One region of the Streptomyces sp. RLA012 genome, then DNA from elsewhere that is predicted to be linked to it. Evidence: predicted binding sites of a transcription regulator. Region 1 holds the regulator's gene; the other holds the start of a gene.
What was found. Region 1 encodes HrcA, which represses chaperone genes, less so after heat shock. Its sites were predicted from a motif close to TTNGCACTCNGNNNNNCNGAGTGCNAA; they were not measured.
Positions count from the first base shown of each region.

Region 1 (7,067 bases):
CGAGCTCGTCGCGGAACGGATCCGGCGACTGGTGCACGAGTTCGGCAGCAAGCCGCCGGAGGACGACCTGGCGCTGCTGGTGTTGCAGGCGGAGTAGGGCATGCGGCCCTGTACGGGACAGCCGAGCAGGGTATGCGGCGGCGTACGGGACAATGGAGGACATGCCTTCCGCACTTCCCGACGGTGAGCCCGTCCCCGACGACGGCGCACTGCCCGCGTACGCCCTGGCCGGGGCCGCCGAGCGCCCCCTCGGGTTCTATCTCCACGTGCCGTACTGCGCGACCCGCTGCGGCTACTGCGACTTCAACACCTACACGGCGACCGAGCTGCGGGGCACCGGAGGTGTGCTCGCCTCCCGCGACAACTACGCCGAAACGCTGATCGACGAGGTCCGGCTCGCCCGCAAGGTCCTCGGCGACGACCCGCGCCCCGTCCGTACGGTCTTCGTCGGCGGCGGTACGCCGACGCTGCTGGCCGCCGACGATCTCGTACGGATGCTGGGGGCGATCCGGGACGAGTTCGGGCTCGCGGACGACGCGGAGATCACGACCGAGGCGAACCCGGAGTCGGTGGATCCGGAGTATCTGGAGAAGCTACGGACCGGAGGGTTCAACCGGATCTCCTTCGGCATGCAGAGCGCCCGGCAGCACGTCCTGAAGGTGCTCGACCGTACGCACACGCCCGGCCGGCCCGAGGCCTGTGTCGCGGAGGCCCGCGCGGCCGGGTTCGAGCATGTGAACCTCGACCTGATCTACGGCACGCCGGGGGAGTCGGACGACGACTGGCGCGCGTCCCTGGACGCCGCGCTCGGCGCCGGGCCCGACCACATCTCCGCGTACGCCCTGATCGTCGAGGAGGGCACCCAGCTCGCCCGCCGCATCCGCCGCGGCGAGGTCCCGATGACGGACGACGACGTCCACGCCGACCGGTACCTGATCGCGGACGAGGTGATGTCGGCGGCGGGCTTCGACTGGTACGAGGTCTCCAACTGGGCCACGTCGGAGGCGGGCCGCTGCCTGCACAACGAGTTGTACTGGCGCGGCGCCGACTGGTGGGGCGCGGGCCCCGGCGCCCACAGCCACGTCGGCGGCGTGCGCTGGTGGAACGTGAAGCACCCGGGGGCGTACGCGGCGGCGCTGGCCTCCGGCCGCTCCCCGGGCGCGGGCCGCGAGCTCCTCTCCGAGGAGGACCGCAGGGTGGAGCGCGTCCTGCTGGAGCTGCGGCTCCGGGAGGGCGTACCACTGTCGTTGCTGCGACCGGAGGGGCTGGCCGCGTCCCGCAGGGCACTGTCGGACGGGCTGCTCGAAAACCGGCCGTACGAGGAGGCGCGCGCGGTGCTCACGCTGCGGGGGCGGTTGCTGGCGGACGCGGTGGTCAGGGACTTGGTGGACTGATCACTCGGTGGAGTGAACGACTGCGGAACGCCGGTTCGGTCCCTAACCTTGTTCGTAGGCTGCCGCCGTAATTGCACGGTGGCGGAAACCGGAGGGCCGCGGAGATGACCGCTGTGGACGACCGACCGATGACCACCAACATCGTGAAGATCTTCGAGAACCTTGAGGTTCCCGAAGGATTCAAGGTCGAGCTCCTCCGGGGGGTAATTGTGATGATGGCGGGGCCGGACGTGGCCCACAACGACATTCTGGAGGCGATCCAGGACCAGATCCCCCGGCGGCACTGGCGGCGACTCCAGACCCAGGACATCGCCATCCTCGAAGAGACCAGTGAGCCGCAGCCGGACCTTGTGGTCGTCGAGCGAGGCGTCGGACCCGGTCACGGAAGGTTGATGCCGTCCGAGGTCATCACCATGCTGGTGGAAGTCGTCTCCAAGTCGAGCGTGGACCGCGATTACGGAGTCAAGCGCTCGATCTACGCAGCGGCGAAGGTACCCGCCTACTTCATCATCGACCCCGTTATGGCGCAGTGCGTGCTGCTCACTGAGCCGACGGGCGATGGAGAGGACGCGGATTACCGGCGCCAGCGGATCACGAAGTTCGGCGATCTCACGCCGTTGGAGCCACTCGGCGTCGAACTGGACACCAGCGAGTTCGCCACTTACGAGAAGGTCAGGCCTCACCGCTGGCCGTAACGAAGTCGATCAGTTCCTCCACCTTCCCCAGCAGTTCCGGCTCCAGGTCCTTGTAAGACCGCACCCGCGACAGAATGTGCTGCCAGGCCGCCCCGGTGTTCTCCGGCCAGCCCAAGGCCTGGCACACCCCCGTCTTCCAGTCCTGCCCGTGCGGAATGCGGGGCCACCCCGGGATGCCCACGGAGGACGGCTTCACCGCCTCCCAGATGTCGATGTACGGGTGCCCCAGCACCAGGGCGTGCTCGCTCGTGACCGACCCCGCGATGCGGGACTCCTTCGTGCCGGGGACCAGATGGTCGACCAGGACGCCCAGGCGGGCGTCGGGGCCCGGTGCGAAGTCGGCGACGATCGCGGGGAGGTCGTCGATGCCCTCCAAGTACTCCACGACGACGCCCTCGATGCGCAGGTCGTCGCCCCAGACCTTCTCGACCAGTTCGGCGTCGTGGCGGCCCTCGACGTAGATCCGCCCGGCCCGCGCCACCCGGGCCCGCGCGCCCGGTACGGCGAGCGAACCCGAGGCCGTACGCGACGGCCGTACCGGAGTGGCGGCGGACGGGCGGACCAGCGTCACCACCTTCCCCTCCAGAAGGAAGCCGCGTGGCTCCAGCGGGAACACCCGGTGCTTGCCGAAGCGGTCCTCCAGCGTCACCGTGCCCGCCTCGCAGCGGATCACCGCGCCGCAGAAGCCGGTGCCCGGCTCCTCGACCACCAGGCCCGGCTCCGCCGGCACTTCCGGCACGGGCTTGGGCTTCTTCCACGGCGGGGTCAGGTCCGGAGAGTACTGGCGCATTCGGATGACGATAGGAGAAGCCCGGCGGCACTCACCGCGACACGCCGAAACGCGACACGCCGAAACGCGGTACGTGCCCGATCACGGAACGGCCGTGGACCCCGTGTTCGTACGGTCCCGGCGCGACGGTACGGCGTCGGGGCCCGCCTGCGGCTCGCCGGACTCCTCGACCGGGTCGCCGCAGGACACCACCGCAAGGTCGCCCCGCAGCACGACCACGGGGCCGTGGGCGGTGTGGCCCCCGCCGGCCCCCGCCGGCCCGCACCGGGGCGTCCGCCGCCTTCTCCGCGCCTGCGCCTCCCCGCGCAACCGCGCGCCCTCCGCGAGGCAGGCCGGAAGTCGCCGCCGTCCCACCCGCGGTGTCGGCTCCTCCCGCCCCGCCTCTTCCCAAGTCACCTTCGTGCGCCGACGCCGGCGACGAGGGACCGGACGGTACGACTTCGTGGGAGCGGACGGTACGACATGACAGGACACGTCGGTGCACGTCGCGCAAGATCGCAGGCCCGCCCTTGCCGGGGCCGTACCCACCGGCCGTACACTGGGCCGGGGGATGCTGGCACTCGCGCACGCTGAGTGCCAAGCCGGGCGCCGAGGGGTCGACAGTGGGAGGTGTGCGCGATGCTCAGTGAGCGACGGCTCGAAGTGCTGCGCGCCATCGTCCAGGACTATGTCGGCACCGAGGAGCCGGTCGGTTCCAAGGCGCTGACCGAGCGGCACCGGCTGGGAGTCTCCCCGGCCACCGTCCGCAACGACATGGCCGCCCTGGAGGACGAGGGGTACATCGCCCAGCCGCACACCAGCGCCGGGCGCATCCCCACGGACAAGGGCTACCGCCTCTTCGTCGACAAACTGGCAGGCGTCAAGCCGATGACCGCGCCCGAGCGGCGGGCCATTCAGAACTTCCTGGACGGCGCTGTCGATCTCGACGACGTCGTCGGGCGGACGGTGCGGCTGCTCGCGCAGCTGACGCGGCAGGTCGCCGTCGTGCAGTATCCGTCGCTGACGAGATCGACCGTGCGGCACGTGGAGCTGCTGTCCCTCGCCCCGGCTCGTGTGATGCTCGTGCTGATCACGGACACCGGGCGGGTCGAGCAGCGGATGATCGACTGCCCGGCGCCGTTCGGAGAAACGTCTCTCGCGGATCTGCGGGCCCGGCTCAACAGCCGGATCGCGGGCCGTCGCTTCGCGGACGTCCCGCAGCTCGTGCAGGACCTCCCGGACGCGTTCGAGGCGGAGGATCGCGGTACGGTCGCGACGGTGCTCTCCACCCTTCTGGAGACGCTCGTCGAGGAGACCGAGGAGCGGCTGATGATCGGCGGGACGGCCAATCTGACGCGCTTCGGACATGACTTCCCTCTCACCATCAGGCCGGTGCTCGAAGCACTGGAGGAGCAGGTCGTGCTCCTCAAACTGCTTGGTGAGGCCGGGGATTCGAGCATGACCGTGCGAATCGGTCACGAGAACGCGTATGAGGGACTCAACTCCACGTCCGTGGTCTCGGTCGGCTACGGTTCGGGCGACGAGGCAGTAGCCAAACTCGGCGTGGTCGGCCCGACCCGCATGGATTATCCGGGAACGATGGGAGCGGTACGAGCGGTGGCACGGTACGTCGGACAGATCCTGGCGGAGTCGTAAGTGGCCACGGACTACTACGCCGTACTCGGCGTGCGCCGCGACGCGTCCCAGGACGAGATCAAGAAGGCGTTCCGGAGGCTCGCACGCGAGCTGCATCCGGACGTCAATCCCGATCCGAAGACGCAGGAGCGGTTCAAGGAGATCAACGCCGCGTACGAGGTGTTGTCGGACCCGCAGAAGAAGCAGGTCTACGACCTCGGCGGCGACCCGCTGTCCCAGGCGGGCGGCGGCGCGGGCGGCTTCGGCGCCGGCGGGTTCGGGAACTTCTCGGACATCATGGACGCCTTCTTCGGTACGGCGTCGCAGCGCGGCCCGCGGTCGCGTACGCGGCGTGGCCAGGACGCCATGATCCGGCTGGAGATCGAGCTGGACGAGGCGGCCTTCGGCACCACGAAGGACATCCAGGTCGACACGGCCGTCGTCTGCGCCACCTGCAACGGTGAGGGCGCGGCGCCGGGGACCTCGGCCCAGACCTGTGACATGTGTCGCGGGCGGGGTGAGGTGTCCCAGGTGACCCGGTCCTTCCTGGGGCAGGTCATGACGTCCCGGCCGTGTCCGCAGTGCCAGGGCTTCGGAACCGTGGTTCCGACCCCGTGCCCGGAGTGCGCGGGCGACGGGCGGGTCCGGTCCCGGCGCACGCTGACCGTGAAGATCCCCGCCGGTGTCGACAACGGCACGCGGATCCAGCTCGCGGGCGAGGGCGAGGTCGGGCCCGGTGGCGGTCCCGCCGGTGACCTCTACGTCGAGATCCACGAGCTGCCGCACTCCACGTTCCAGCGGCGCGGTGACGATCTGCACTGCACGGTGACCATTCCGATGACCGCGGCGTCCCTCGGCACCAAGGTGCCGCTGGAGACCCTCGACGGTCTTGAGGAGGTCGACATCCGTCCGGGCACGCAGTCCGGGCAGTCGATTCCGCTGCACGGGCGGGGTGTCACGCATCTGCGGGGCGGTGGCCGGGGTGACCTCATCGTGCACGTCGAGGTGACCACGCCGACGAAGCTCGATCCCGAGCAGGAGCGGTTGCTGCGGGAGCTGGCGCAGCTGCGCGGCGAGGAGCGGCCCATCGGGCAGTTCCAGCCCGGGCAGCAGGGTCTGTTCTCGCGTCTGAAGGACGCGTTCAACGGTCGCTGACGGGTGTTCCTGGGGGCTTCGCCCCCAGGCCCCCGGTGGGTTCTTCGCCGAGGGTGGGCAAACCCGCCCCTGACCGTCCATTCCGGTGGCCTATGCCAGGCGGAAGGCCCGATTCGGACTTGTTCGGAGGACGTGACAACATGCCGTCATGTCCACCGCACTGACCGATCTCTTCCCTCACCCGATCGTGCAGGCCCCCATGGCGGGCGGCGTCTCCGTCCCGCAACTCGCCGCCGCCGTGTCCGAGGCGGGCGGGCTCGGGTTCCTCGCCGCCGGGTACAAGACCGCCGACGGCATGTACCAGGAGATCAAGCAGCTGCGCGGGCTCACCGGGCGCCCTTTCGGCGTCAATCTGTTCATGCCGCAGACCGAGTGCGCGGACCCCGCCACGGTCGAGGTGTACGCCCACCAGCTCGCGGGTGAGGCCGCCTGGTACGAGACCGGCCTCGGTGAGCCGGACAGCGGTCGCGACGACGGCTACGACGCGAAACTCGCCGTGCTGCACGACAACCCGGTGGCGGTGGTGTCGTTCCACTTCGGTGTCCCGAGCCCTGAGGTCCTGGACTCCCTGCGCCGCGCCGGCACGCTCACCATGGTCACCGCGACGACGGCCGAGGAGGCCCTCGCCGTGCAGCGGGCCGGCGCCGCCGTGGTCGTCGTGCAGGGTGTGGAGGCGGGCGGCCACCAGGGCACCCACCGCGACAATCCGGAGACGGACGGTACGGGGATCGGACTGCTCTCCCTGATCACCCAGGTCAGTGAGACCGTGGACCTTCCGATCATCGCCGCCGGCGGCATCATGCGCGGCAACCAGATCGCCGCGGTGCTCGCCGCGGGCGCGAGCGCCGCGCAGCTCGGCACCGCGTTCCTGGCCACCCCCGAGTCCGGCGCCAACGCCGTGCACAAGCAGGCGCTGACCAACCCCCTTTTCGTACGGACGGAGTTGACGCGCGCGTTCTCCGGGCGTCCGGCGCGCGGTCTGGTCAACCGGTTCATGCGCGAGCACGGCCCGTACGCGCCCGCCGCCTACCCCGAGATCCACCACCTCACCTCCCCGTTGCGCAAGGCGGCCGCCAAGGCGGGCGACGCGCAGGGCATGGCGCTGTGGGCGGGCCAGGGGCACCGGATGGCCCGCGACCTCCCGGCGGGTCAGCTGGTGGAGGTGCTGAACGCGGAGCTCGAAGCGGCGAGGACCGCGCTGTCGGCGGCCGGCAACGAGGAGGGCAGGATCCGATGACCGCACCGGTGTTCGTGGTCGAGCACTTCAACGCGGGCAGCGGCGGCCGGTACGTCCTCGACGGCCCCGAGGGGCGCCACGCCGTCTCCGTGAAGCGGCTGCGGCCCGGCGAGGACGTCGTCCTCACCGACGGGGCCGGGCGCTGGGCGGACTGCGTGGTGCTGGACACCGAGGGCAAGGAC
Region 1 covers NZ_JBWDPA010000002.1:7,618,647-7,625,713, forward strand. Annotated here, with positions in the region: gene RV986_RS34875 (SpoIIE family protein phosphatase) at 1-97, shown strand, start outside; gene hemW (radical SAM family heme chaperone HemW) at 162-1,394, shown strand; gene RV986_RS34885 (Uma2 family endonuclease) at 1,499-2,089, shown strand; gene RV986_RS34890 (DUF3097 domain-containing protein) at 2,067-2,879, opposite strand; partial or broken gene RV986_RS34895 (MBL fold metallo-hydrolase) at 3,000-3,134, opposite strand; gene hrcA (heat-inducible transcriptional repressor HrcA) at 3,498-4,514, shown strand; gene dnaJ (molecular chaperone DnaJ) at 4,515-5,648, shown strand; gene RV986_RS34910 (nitronate monooxygenase) at 5,797-6,885, shown strand; gene RV986_RS34915 (16S rRNA (uracil(1498)-N(3))-methyltransferase) at 6,882-7,067, shown strand, end outside.

Region 2 (7,067 bases), 3.0 Mb from region 1:
CCGACGCGACCCACTTCGTGGAGATCGTGGAGTTTCCCTCCTACGAGGAGGCGATGCGGAACTCGCACCTCCCCGAGACGGACGCGGTCTTCCGGGAGATGGTGGCGCTCTGCGACGAGATGCCGACGTTCACCGACCTGGACGTGGTGCGCGACGAGCGGTTGTACGCGGCCACCGTCCGCAGGTTGTTCGACACGATGGGCACGCGGGGTGAACTGCCACCGCTCAACGGCCTGATGACGGAGGGCTACCACGACCACGATCCCGCCAACGAGCAGGACACCATCGGTCTCGACGCGATGCTGCGCGAGATCGGGATGTGGCGCGGTGGGTTCGACTTCGCGTTCATGGTCGAGGACCAGCTCACCGAGGGCGACCGGGTCTGCACCCGATGGACCTGGAACGGCACCCACAAGGGCGACTTCATGGGGATCCCGGCGACCGGGAAACAGGTCGCCATGACCGGGGTGACCATCTTCCGCTGCCAGGAGGACGGGAAGATCGTCGAGGGCTGGTGGCAGTACGACCGGCTGGGGCTGATGGGGCAGCTCGGGGCGCTGGACGCGCTGGAGCAGTAGGACGAGTACGGGTCGTACCGACTGGAGCGGTGGTACTGGAGCGGCAGTACAGGTCGTACCGATCGGGGCAGTCGTACGGAGTCGTACCGGCTGGAGCGGTGATACGTCGTCATAGCGGCTGAAGCCGTCGCGGTCGTACCGAGTACGGGAGAAGCCCCCGTTCCTTGCGGAACGGGGGCTTCTTCGGAGTACGTGACTCAGTGGGAGTGCCCGTGGCCGTGACCGGCGTCGGCCTCCTCCTCGGCCGGCTTCTCGACGACCAGGGTCTCGGTCGTGAGGAGCAGGGAGGCGATGGAGGCGGCGTTCTCCAGGGCGGAGCGGGTGACCTTGACCGGGTCGATGACGCCGGCCTTGACCAGGTCGCCGTACTCGCCGGTGGCGGCGTTGAAGCCCTGGCCCTTGTCGAGCTCGGCGACCTTGGCGGTGATGACGTAACCCTCCAGGCCGGCGTTCTCGGCGATCCAGCGCAGCGGCTCGACGGCGGCCCTGCGGACGACCGCGACGCCCGTGGCCTCGTCGCCGGTCTTGCCGAGGTTGTCCTCCAGGATCTTCACCGCGTGGACGAGCGCGGAGCCACCACCGGAGACGATGCCCTCCTCGACCGCGGCGCGGGTCGCGGAGATGGCGTCCTCCAGACGGTGCTTCTTCTCCTTGAGCTCGACCTCGGTGGCCGCGCCGACCTTGATCACGCACACGCCGCCGGCCAGCTTCGCGAGGCGCTCCTGGAGCTTCTCGCGGTCCCAGTCGGAGTCGGTGTTCTCGATCTCGGCCTTGATCTGGTTGACGCGACCCACGACGGCGTCGTGGTCGCCGCCACCGTCGACGACGGTGGTGTCGTCCTTGGTGACGGTCACGCGGCGGGCGGTGCCCAGCACGTCCAGACCGACCTGGTCGAGCTTGAGGCCGACCTCCTCGGCGATGACCTGACCACCGGTGAGGGTGGCGAGGTCGCCGAGCATGGCCTTGCGGCGGTCACCGAAGCCGGGGGCCTTCACGGCGACGGCGTTGAACGTGCCGCGGATCTTGTTCACGACCAGGGTCGACAGGGCCTCGCCCTCGACGTCCTCGGCGATGATCAGCAGCGGCTTGGAGGCGTTGGACTGGATGACCTTCTCCAGCAGCGGCAGCAGGTCCTGGATGGAGCTGATCTTGCCCTGGTGGATGAGGATGTACGGGTCGTCGAGGACGGCCTCCATACGCTCCTGGTCGGACACCATGTACGGCGACAGGTAGCCCTTGTCGAAGGCCATGCCCTCGGTGAAGTCCAGCTCCAGACCGAAGGTGTTGGACTCCTCGACGGTGATGACACCGTCCTTGCCGACCTTGTCCATCGCCTCGGCGATGAGCTCGCCGACCTGCGGGTCCTGGGCGGACAGCGCGGCGACGGCGGCGATGTCGGACTTCTCGTCGATCGGGCGCGCGGTGGCGAGGAGCTCGTCGGAGACCGCCCTGACGGCCGCGTCGATGCCCTTCTTCAGCAGCGCCGGGGAGGCACCCGCGGCGACGTTCTTCAGGCCCTCGCGGACGAGCGCCTGGGCCAGCACGGTGGCGGTGGTCGTACCGTCACCCGCGATGTCGTTGGTCTTGGTCGCCACCTCCTTCACCAGCTGGGCGCCGAGGTTCTCGTACGGGTCGTCGAGCTCGACCTCGCGGGCGATGGTGACACCGTCGTTGGTGATGGTGGGTGCGCCGAACTTCTTGTCGATGACGACGTTGCGGCCCTTGGGGCCGATCGTCACCTTGACCGTGTCGGCAAGCTTGTTGACGCCGCGCTCGAGGGCGCGACGGGCGTCCTCGTCGAACTTCAGGATCTTCGCCATGGGAGCGATTCAGCCCTCTCGGAAAACTGGGGTGAACGAACCGCGCCCCCGACGCCCGGCTGGTTATGGTCGCGGGGGCCAGGGGCGCAGTTCACTGCAAAACTGGGTGAAGCGGTGAAGCAAGGTGAAGCCGGGTGAACTACTTCTCGATGATCGCGAGCACGTCGCGAGCCGAGAGGACGAGGTACTCCTCGCCGTTGTACTTCACTTCGGTGCCGCCGTACTTGCTGTAGAGCACGATGTCGCCGGTGCTGACGTCGAGCGGCAGGCGCTCGCCGTTCTCGAAGCGTCCCGGGCCCACGGCGAGGACGACGCCCTCCTGGGGCTTCTCCTTCGCGGTGTCCGGGATGACCAGGCCGGAAGCCGTGGTCTGCTCGGCGTCCAGCGGCTGGACCACTACACGGTCCTCGAGCGGCTTGATGGCAACCTTGGAGCTGGTGGTCGTCACGATCCGACCTCCCCCTTCGGAGATCTCACGGGGTTAACTGTCTGAGGTGGCGACCAGGTGGATCCGTCGTCGCGGGTGCCGGACCTGCCCGTCGCTATTGGCACTCTCCAGGGGGGAGTGCCAGAAGTGAGACTATGACCGCGATTAGCACTCGGTCAAGCGGAGTGCCAAAGGCCTCCGGCGTGGCGTGGGGTTCCGGGCACCCGGCGCGGGTGTCGGCGCGCCCTGGGGGCTGCGCCCCCAGACCCCCCTTCATCGGCCTGGACGGCCTCGCCCTCAAGCGCCGGACGGGCTGATGGGTGCCGGCCCCAGCCGAATGTCATCAGCCGAATGTCATCACCCGAATCTCAGAGGTAGTTCTCCAGACGCGCCGGTGTGAAGCCCTCCGCCTGGATGCGGCGCAGGAGTCTGACCGTCGCCTCCGTGAGGTTGGGTTCGGCGAAGTCGCAGAGGATGTCGCCCGGCCGCAGGCGGTGCGCGTCGGCCGTCCGGCCCAGGACGACGGCCGTGACCCCGCAGTCGGCGGCGGCGTGCAGCGTGGTGGTGTCGTAGGTGCCGTAGGGGGGACGGAAGAGCCGGGGGCGGATGCCGAAGCGGGCCTTGAGCTTCTCCTGCTGGCCGCAGATCTCGGCCCGCTGGCCGGCGTACGGCAGACCGCGCAGCGAGGCGTGGTGAAGGGTGTGGTTCTGCACGCTCGCGCCGACCGTCCGCAGCTGGGCGAAGTGCCCGTACCCCGGCCCGACGACACTGTCCGTGAGAAACATGCTGACCGGCAGCCGCAGTTCACGGACCATGTCGACGAACCGCGGATCGCGCTCGGCACCGTCGTCGTACGTCAGGAAGACCACCTTGTCGCGGGTGGGCACACGGTCCACGACGGGTGCCAGCCCCGGCGCCGCGCCGCGCAGGCCGGGCCGGACGGGCGACTGCGGTGCGGGGGCGAGCGGGGCGGCCAGGCCCCAGTGGCGGTAGGTCGCCGGGCTCGGGCCCCGCGGTTTGGGCCTGCGCACCTCCTGCGCGGCCTTCTTGCCCAGCCGTTCGATCGGGTCGACGGACTGGGCACAGCCGGTGCAGCCGGTCAGGAGCACGGTGGTGAGGACTCCGGCGACCAGCACCCGAGTCCTCACAGGTAGTCCTCCAGCCGTGCCACCGCGTACCCCTTGTCGGTGACCTTCTTCAGGAAGCGGCGGATCATGTCGGGCATGGTGCCGTCCCAGTCCGTCTTTCCGCGGAAGTGGGTGAGGACGATGTCGCCGGGGTGCAGGTCCTGGTCCCAGTCGCGGTACTCCCAGTGGTCGACGAAGACCTCCTCGTCCCAGATGGGCGCGTACTTGATGCCGCAGGACTTGGCGGCGACGAGGGTGTCGCGGTTGTAGTTGCCGTAGGGCGGCCGGAAGAGCTTCGGGCGCTTGCCGAACTGCTTCTCCATCACGTCCTGCATGCCGCAGATCTCTTGCCTCTGCTCCTCGTACGACAGGCCGGGCAGATAGGGGTGGGTGAGGGTGTGGTTGTTGAGGCCGACGCCCCGGTCGCGCATCGTGCGGAAGTACCCGTAGTCGTCCTTGACCAGGTAGTTGCTCAGGAAGGCGGTGTACGGGATCTTGAGGTCGTTCATCATCCGGAGGAACGTCGGGTCCTTCTCGGAGCCGTCGTCGATGGTGAGGAAGACGACCTTGTTCCTGGTCGGGACGGTGGTGAAGACCGGCGGTAGGCCGAGCTCCTCCTGGTCGGTGACCTCGAAGCCTTCGCGGGGCGTGATGACCGGCTTTCTGGCCGGGGCCGGCGGCGCGGACAGCGGGACCTCGGCGAGCCCCCAGTGCTCGGCCGCGGCGACCCGCGCGGCGCGTTCCTCGCGGAGTCTGGTGGCGTACGAGTCGCGGGCACCGGCCGCGGGCGTGTGCGCTGCCTGCTGCCCGGGGGCCGGGTGCGCGGTGTCGGCCTCCTCGTCGCCGCAGCCGGACACGAGGGCGGTGAGGGCGAGGACGGCGACTCCGCCCCATACGCCCGCCCTCTTTGCGTTGTTTTTATAAGTTTGTCGTACTGATCGCATGGTGTCGGATCCTTGCAGGCCACCACCCGTACGGGGCTCCGACACCGCGACCGGGGGCGCACCGTCCACCGAGTGGCCCACACACCCCCGCCCTGGCCGACAATGAGGCGGTGAACGACGTCTCCTTCGCCTCCCTGCTCACCCCCGAGGGCCGTGCCCTGCTCGACGAGGTGCGCGGCACCGAACCGGCCCAGGAGCTGGCCGTCGCCACCCGGCTGCGCCGCGACCATCCGGCCGATCTGGTCTCGGCGGCGCTCGGGCAGGCGCGGCTGCGGCAGCGGGCGGTGGCGAAGTTCGGCGCCGAGGACGCGCGGCGGATGTTCTTCACGGCGAACGGGGTCGAGCAGTCGACCCGGACGACCGTGGCCACCCACCGCGCCGAGCGTCTGCGCACCCTGGGCGTCCGCTCGGTCGCCGATCTGTGCTCCGGGATCGGCGGCGACGCGATCGCGCTGGCCCGCGCCGGGATCCGGGTCCTCGCCGTCGACCGCGACCCGCTGACGGTGGCGGTGGCCCGCGCGAACGCCGAGGCGCTCGGGCTCGCCGGTCTGATCGAGGTGCGCGAGGCGGATGTCAAGGAGGTGGACACGGCCGCGTACGACGCGGTCTTCGTCGATCCGGCGCGACGCGGCGGCCGGGGCCGGATCTTCGACCCGGAGGCGTACTCGCCCCCGCTCTCCTGGGCGATCGCGACGGCTCTGAAGGCCCCGCTCGCCGCCCTGAAGATCGCCCCGGGCATCCCCCACGAGGCGATCCCCGCCGAGGCGGAGGCCGAGTGGATCTCGGACGGCGGGGACGTGAAGGAGGCCGTGCTCTGGTTCGGCACCGAGCCGGGCCTGGTGCGGGCCACCCTGCTGCCCGGCCCGCGCGAACTGCGCGGCCGCGGCCTCCCCGACCCGGCGGTGCGGCCGGTCGGGCGCTATCTGTACGAGCCCGACGGCGCCGTCATCCGCGCCCATCTGGTCGCGGAGGTGGCCGAGGACCTCGGCGGCGGCCTGGTCGACGAGACGATCGCGTATGTCACGGCCGACACACTGCGGCCCACCCCGTACGCCTCCGCGTACGAGATCACCGACCGACTCCCCTTCAACGTGAAGAAGTTGAAGGCGCTGCTGCGGGAGCGGGAGGTCGGGGTGCTGACGGTGAAGAAGCGGGGGTCGGCGGTCGAGCCGGAGGAACTGCGGCGCAAGGTGCTGCCCAAGGCGCAGGGGCCCCACTCGGCGACGGTGTTCATGACGCGGGTCGCGGGGGCGCCGACCATGCTCGTCGGTGCCCCCGCGCGCCCGGCCGCTGCTCCTGCTCCTGCTCCTGCTCCTGCTCCTGCTCCTGCCGGTGGAGCGTCTTGAGCGGGTCCAGGTGCGGGTCGGCGCCGACCCGGCCGGGCCTCGCCACTGTGCCCGGCCGACCGTCGTTCGTCCGCACCGCGAAGGTGCTGCTACGAGTCCGCGGGTGTGCTCGTCCGTGTCACGAACGGCACTCGCGCGCCCTGGCCAGCAGCAGCTCCCGCTCCCGTCCGTTCCGCGCCAGCCCGGCCGCCCGTACGAACTCCTCGTGCGCCTCCGCCGTACGCCCCAGCCGGGCCAGCAGATCCCCCCGCACGCTGGGCAGCAGGTGGTAGTCGCGCAGCGCGGATTCGGCGGCGAGGACGTCGACGATCTCCAGGGCCGGGGCGGGCCCCTCCGCCATCGACACGGCGACCGCCCGGTTGAGCTCGACGACCGGCGACGGGGTGCGGGCGGCGAGCAGGGCGTACAGGGTGGCGATCCTCGGCCAGTCGGTCTCCTCGTAGGAGTGGGCGAGCGCGTGACAGGCGGCGATGGTCGCCTGGAGGACGTACGGGCCCGGGGCGCCGGTGGCGGTGGCGTCGGCGCGGTCGAGGGCGGTGATGCCGCGGGCGATGAGCATGCGGTTCCAGCGGCCGCGGTTCTGGTCCTTGAGCAGCACGGGCTCGCCGTTGCGGCCGGTGCGGGTGGCGGCGCGGGACGTCTGGAACTCCAGGAGCGAGGTCAGGCCGTGGACCTCCGGTTCCTTCGGCATCAGGCCCGACAGCACACGGGCCAGCCGCAGGGCGTCCTCGCACAGGCCCGGGCGCAGCCAGTCGTCACCGACGGTGGCGACGTACCCCTCGTTGAAGATCAGGTAGATGACGTCGAGGACGGAGCCGAGGCGGG
Region 2 covers NZ_JBWDPA010000002.1:4,653,183-4,660,249, forward strand. Annotated here, with positions in the region: gene RV986_RS20975 (ester cyclase) at 1-578, shown strand, start outside; gene groL (chaperonin GroEL) at 776-2,398, opposite strand; gene groES (co-chaperone GroES) at 2,538-2,846, opposite strand; gene RV986_RS20990 (polysaccharide deacetylase family protein) at 3,194-3,973, opposite strand; gene RV986_RS20995 (polysaccharide deacetylase family protein) at 3,970-4,896, opposite strand; gene RV986_RS21000 (THUMP-like domain-containing protein) at 5,007-6,242, shown strand; gene RV986_RS21005 (RNA polymerase sigma factor) at 6,361-7,067, opposite strand, start outside.
Region 2: groES (co-chaperone GroES) is a predicted target of HrcA. The motif match lies at 2,991-3,017, and genes of this name have one in related genera.